2 regions of the Serratia nevei genome follow, and region 2 is predicted to be linked to the other one. Evidence: predicted binding sites of a transcription regulator. Region 2 holds the regulator's gene; the other holds the start of a gene.
The links. The regulator CRP, encoded in region 2, controls carbon source genes, mostly activating them, when cyclic AMP is high. The targets are predictions, from matches to a motif close to ATGTGANNNNNNTCACAT.
Positions count from the first base shown of each region.

Region 1: the regulator CRP is predicted to act here: its motif matches at 1,546-1,563, upstream of deoC (deoxyribose-phosphate aldolase).

Region 1 is NZ_CP149940.1:1,703,191-1,706,399, reverse strand. Features, by position in the region: gene ybjG (undecaprenyl-diphosphate phosphatase) at 1-518, shown strand, start outside; gene V8N38_RS08065 (hypothetical protein) at 556-1,392, opposite strand; gene deoC (deoxyribose-phosphate aldolase) at 1,606-2,286, shown strand; gene deoR (DNA-binding transcriptional repressor DeoR) at 2,440-3,204, shown strand.
Region 2 is NZ_CP149940.1:4,963,822-4,967,030, reverse strand. Features, by position in the region: gene V8N38_RS23780 (YccS/YhfK family putative transporter) at 1-988, opposite strand, end outside; gene crp (cAMP-activated global transcriptional regulator CRP) at 1,039-1,671, opposite strand; gene V8N38_RS23770 (OsmC family protein) at 2,054-2,461, shown strand; gene V8N38_RS23765 (phosphoribulokinase) at 2,500-3,209, opposite strand, start outside.

The DNA.
Region 1 (3,209 bases), 2.1 Mb from region 2:
CGCGCGATCTGATCATCATCGTGCCGCTGCTGATCGTCGGCCTGTGGCTGTGGGGGCCGCAAAGCCAGCTGGTTTCGCAGCGTCAGGTGGTGGCGAAAACCACTATCGCGCTGCTGTTCGCCATGCTCGCCGCCGCCACCATCGGCGCGCTGCTGCCGCATGAGCGCCCGTTCGTCGCCGGCGTTGGCTATACCTTCCTGGCACATGCGCCGGACAGCTCGTTCCCAAGCGATCACGGTACCGCCATCTTTACCTTTGCGCTGGCGTTCCTGTTCTGGCACCGGGTCTGGTCCGGCGTGCTGCTGATGATCGTCGCCGTCGGCATCGCCTGGTCACGCGTTTACCTCGGCGTGCACTGGCCGCTGGATATGGTCGGCGGTTTCCTGCTCGGCCTGGTCGGCTGTCTGTTCGCCCAGCTGGTGTGGAATCTGTTCGGCGATGTCATCGCCGACAAGCTGTCGCGCCTGTATCGTTTCCTGTTCGCCTTCGCCATTCGCCGTGGCTGGGTGAAAGAGTAACTGCACAACATGACCGGGGCGTTACCGCCCCGTTATTTCACACCACGCCGGTGGTCACGCAAAACGCCCGCGTTTTTCCCGCCCCCAGCATCATTCCCGCCTCTTCCTCCAGCGCATTCGGGCGACAGTTCGCCGGCTGGATAAAAGCCAGCAGCCGCCGGTTGCCCTGAACGGCGATGCGCCGCAGGCCATAGTTGAATTGCCCGGTAGCGAAGCGCGTCACATAGCGCCGGCCTTGCGGTGCCAGCATAAAGAACTCGGCCTGATCCACATAGCGCGACAGATCGTCGGAGCACAGCAGTTCCTGCCCGAGCGCATCCCCCAACAGCGCCGGCGCCGGCAGGTTCTGACGGAATACCGCGTCGGGAATGCAGCCGTAGTTGAGGCGACACACATAGCGCAGCGGCTGCGGCCGCTCGGCCAGGTTGGTGACCGTCATCTCAATGGCGAACTGCGCGCTCTGCGCCGCCAGACGCAGCGCCGGGCCGATGCGCCAACGCCCACCCGCCCGCTCCCCCTCGCCGTGCAACGTCAGCTCATCGCCCGCCAGTTGGAGCCACACGCGTTGCATCTGCAGCGGCTCACCGTCCTGATTCGGCCAGGCAGGACAGAACGCGGCATCGTCAGCGCGCTTTCTTCCGGCGCCCTTTACGCTGCGGCGGCCCGACTTCAGCGAATAACCGTCAAACTCGGCGTCCCAGATCGCGAGGCCCTGATACGGCAAAACCGTCAGTGCGCCACGATGATTCGCCAACGTCAGCATCGGCCCGCGTTCTGTGCAGCGATGCGTGCTCACCGCGAAATCCGCATTGCGGAACAGTTCCTGCCGATGCGCCCCGAAAGCTTCAGGAGCCAGATCGATGTTGATCTTCATCTTTTTTCCCTCGACGTTGCGCCCGCGCAGGCCGCGAGCCCTTAAATGTTATTTAAATAACAAATGAAACGCCTTTAAGTTATACCTATAACAGCCTGATAGCGACGATCGGATCGACATTTTTTAAACATCACTAGGTTTATCGGCATCTGAATGTTATTATTTTCACATTACCCATCCCGCTTACTGTCTTAACCTCACTAAGGAATCGCGATGACCACCGAAACCATCGATTACGCCAGCTATGTTGACCACACCCTGCTGGCGATGGACGCCACCGAACTGCAGATCGCCAAACTGTGCGAAGAAGCGCAGCAGCACAACTTCTATGCGGTATGCGTCAACTCCGGCTACGTGCCGCTGGCAGCCCAGCTGCTGCAAGAAAGCACCGTAAAAGTCTGCTCGGTGATCGGTTTCCCGCTGGGTGCCGGCCTGACCGTCGCCAAAGCCTTTGAAGCCAAAGCGGCAATCGCCGCCGGCGCACAAGAGATCGATATGGTGATCAACGTCGGCTGGTTGAAAAGCGGCCTGTTGGACGAAGTGAAAGCCGACATCGCCGCCGTGCGCGAGGTTTGCGCGGCGATCCCGTTGAAGGTAATATTGGAAACCTGCCTGCTCAGCGATGCGCAGATCGTCCAGGTTTGTGAAATGTGTCGCGAACTCGATGTGGCCTTCGTGAAAACCTCCACCGGCTTCAGCACCGGCGGCGCTCGGGAAGAGCACGTCAAACTGATGCGCGAGACCGTGGGCAGCGAAATGGGCGTGAAAGCTTCCGGCGCCGTGCGCGATCGCGCCACCGCCGAGAAGATGATCAACGCCGGCGCCACGCGTATCGGCACCAGCTCCGGCGTCGCCATCGTTTCCGGCGCGCAGCCGGCGGCGGGCAGCTACTGATCGTCGGCATGCCCTGACGGGCACAGCCAATACACTCCGATGCGGGACAATACGGGCGGCCAAGGCGGCCCGATATTGCCCCGCATTGTTGTGTTTAGCGCCGGACACGCCGGCACGCCCTTTTACCTCTACTACCTGTGGGAAGACGGACCTATGGAAACGCGGCGCGAAGAACGTATCAACCGGCTAGTTCAGGCGTTAAAACGCGCTGACAAGATCCACCTGAAAGAAGCCGCCGTGCTGCTGGGGGTCTCGGAGATGACCATTCGCCGCGATCTGAGCGCCGAACCGGCGGCGGTGGTGCTGCTCGGCGGCTATGTGGTGACCGATCCGCGCAGCAACGGCGTGACCAACTACTTCGTTTCCGATCAAAAAGCCAAGCAGGTGACGGAGAAACGGCGCATCGGCCTGCTGGCGGCCCCGTTGATCAATGAAAACGACACGGTGTTTTTCGACTGCGGCACCACTACCCCGGCGATCATCGACGCCATCGCCGACGAGCTGACCTTCACCGCCGTCTGTCATTCGCTGAACACCTTCCTGGCGCTGCAGGACAAACCGAACTGCAAGGTGGTCCTGTGCGGCGGTGAGTTCAAGCCGAACAACTACATCTTTTCCAGCGTCAGCGGCCGTAACGAGCTCGATCACATCTGCCCGAACATCGCCTTTATCTCCGCCGCCGGCCTCAGCCTGCAGCACGGCGCCACCTGCTTCAACTTCGACGAGCTGGAGATGAAGCATCGCGCCATGGCGATGGCGCAGCAAAAGATCCTGGTGGCAGACCACAGCAAGTTCGGCAAAACCAAACCGGCCTGCATCGGCCCCCTGACGCAGTTCGATCGGGTGATCAGCGACCGCCAGCCGGACGCCGACTTCATGGCGTTCTTCAACGACAACGCCATCGCTACCCGCTATTAGTCCGC
Region 2 (3,209 bases):
TGCGCAGCAGGCGGGCGATGCGGCTGAAGTGGTAATAACAAAACTGGCCGACCGGATTATCGGGATGCTGCGCCGCCATTTTTTCCAGCGCCGCCAGCTCGTGGGTCATGGAGAAGCGCTTCGAATGTTGATGATAGAGAATATCGTGCGCCACCACGCGCAGTCGGCCGGCGATCACCTGAGCATTGCGGCGAATGATCGCTTCGGCCTGGCTCTGCTCCACCAGTTTTTGCACCTCTTCCGGCAGATGCAGGCTGACGGTGATGTGCTCCTGCAGGTCCATCGCCACCTGAAAGGCGCGCTGCAGGCGCTTTTGCTCGAGGTTGTTGGCGTGCGGCAGGAAATTAAGCTGTTGGTACAACAGGCTGATCAGATCCATCACCTTTTGCTGGCGCACCAGCAGCGGCGGCAGCGCGGTCTGCGGATCGGTGTGCTGGGTCAGCAGTGAGTATTTGGCTTCGAAATAGTCCGCCAGTTCCAGGTAGAGCTGGCTCAGCGTCTCGCGCATCGGCTGCTCTTTCCACAGCTTGAACCAGAACCAGGTGAATAAGCCGTACCAGGCGGTGCCGATCGCGTACAGCAGCGGCGCCTGCCAGATGGGTACCGTGCCGGCCGTGCTGAGGGCGAAGATGGCGGCCACCAGCGCCGCCGGCAACAGCCGGGCGTGCAGCGGGCTGATTTCCCCGGTGACGCCGAGCAGCAGCGCCAGGCCCAGCATCAGCGCCGGCAGCGGCACGTGCCACAGCAGGGCCTGTTGCAGCAGCACGCTGCTGAAGGCGAACAGCGAACCGCCGACGATCAGCCGTTTAAAGAAGCGCTTATGCGGCGTATCCAGCCCGGCGATATTGCAGCAGGCGGGCACGAGGGAGAACATCAGGCCGAGCTGCAGCTGGCCTATCAGCAGGCCGAACAGTACCGGCAGGCACAACACCAGCGTTTGTCGCAGTGCGTAGTTGATTTCCGGGTGGTAGATCAGGCGGCGCCACATGGCAGAGAGCAGACAAAAAAACGGCGCAGACTGCGCCGTTTTTTCAGGGATTAACGGGTGCCGTAGACGACAATGGTTTTGCCGTGGGCGGAAATCAGGTTTTGATCTTCCAGCATTTTCAGAATACGGCCAACGGTTTCACGGGAGCAGCCGACGATCTGGCCGATCTCCTGACGGGTGATCTTGATCTGCATGCCGTCCGGGTGAGTCATGGCGTCGGGTTGCTTCGCCAGATTCAGCAGGGTTTGCGCGATGCGGCCGGTAACGTCCAGGAAGGCGAGGTTGCCCACTTTTTCGGAGGTGACCTGCAGGCGGCTCGCCATTTGGGCGGACAGACGCATCAGGATGTCCGGGTTCACCTGGATCAGCTGGCGGAATTTCTTGTAGGAAATTTCGGCCACTTCACAGGCGGTTTTCGCGCGAACCCAGGCGCTGCGCTCCTGGCCTTCTTCGAACAATCCGAGCTCGCCGATGAAATCCCCCTGGTTGAGGTAGGACAGGATCATCTCTTTACCTTCTTCATCCTTGATCAGCACCGCGACGGAGCCTTTCACGATGTAGTAAAGCGTTTCGGCCTTTTCACCTTGGTGAATCAGCGTACTCTTCGATGGATATTTGTGGATATGGCAATGAGACAGGAACCATTCGAGAGTAGGGTCTGTTTGCGGTTTGCCGAGAACCATTCGCTGTTATCCTCTGTTGTTATCGCTGCCTTGTGTCACAGGGGTCAGAGTTCCCTGTAAAACCCGCCTGTAGCCGCAGTCATGAGCGAGGGCTACCGGCAAGTTTTGAGGCGTGTCATAAAAATACGCTGTCGCTCTAGCATATTAACTTGCCGTAAGCGCTGCAAGCTACATTCTGTTAACATACCGGTAAAGGAGCCTTTCTCTGGGCGTTTCCCTGAAATTCAGTGTCCCGGAAAGATTTATTGCGGCTCTGTTTGTAGCACAGAGTAAGGCGGGTGTCTCGTGTTGTCTCGCTTCAGCATGATTAGCATCAGGTTACGTTGCCTGTTTCTATGCGAAAGCGTACTCTGATTTTAAGAAATCAACCGGAGTGACCAGAATGCAGGCAAGAGTTAAATGGGTGGAAGGGTTAACGTTTTTGGGGGAATCGGCCTCCGGCCACCAGGTGCTGATGGACGGCAACGCCGGTGATAAAGCGCCCAGCCCGATGGAGATGGTGCTGATGTCGGTGGGCGGCTGCAGCGCGATCGACGTGGTGTCCATCCTGCAAAAAGGGCGCAACGACGTGCGCGACTGCGAGGTGAAGCTGACCTCCGAGCGCCGCGAAGAAGCCCCGCGGTTGTTCACCCATATCAACCTGCACTTCATCGTTACCGGCCAGGACCTGACCAACAAGATCGTCGAGCGTGCGGTGAACCTGTCGGCGGAGAAGTACTGCTCGGTGGCGCTGATGCTCAACAAGGCTGCCACGGTGACCCACAGCTTCGAGATCCGCCAACCGGCGTAATCGAAACGGAGCGCGGCCCGGCGCCGCGCTCAACGCATTTATTCGATCTTCTTGCCTTCCAGCAACCGCTGCACCAGCGGCGCCATGATCAGCTCCATCGCCAGCCCCATCTTGCCGCCCGGAACCACTAACGTATTGATGTGTGAGATAAAAGAGCCCTGCAGCATCGCCAGCAAATAGGGGAAATCTATCTGATCCAGCCCGCGGAAGTGGATCACCACGAAGCTTTCGTCCAGTGAGGGAATCGCCTTGGCGGCGAACGGGTTGGAGGTGTCCACCGTCGGCACACGCTGGAAGTTGATGTGGGTGCGCGAGAACTGCGGCGTGATGTAGTTGATGTAATCTTCCATCGAACGCACCACCGAATCCATCACCGCTTCGCGAGAGTGGCCGCGCTCGCCGGTATCGCGGATCAGTTTCTGAATCCACTCCAGGTTGACGATCGGCACCACGCCGACCAGCAGATCGACGTGGTTGGCCACGTCATGGTGCTCGGTGACCACGCCGCCGTGCAGCCCCTCGTAGAACAGCACGTCAGTCGGCGCCGGCAGCGGTTCCCACGGGGTGAAGGTACCCGGCACCTGATTGTAGGGCACCGCTTCGTCGTAGGTGTGCAGATACTTGCGCGAGCGCCCGGTGCCGTTCTTGCCGTAGTCGATAAAGCTCTGCTGCAGCAGGCCGAAGTCGTTGGCCTCGGGGCCGAAATAGCTGATGTGTCTGCCCAGATCGCGCGCCTTGCGGATCGCCG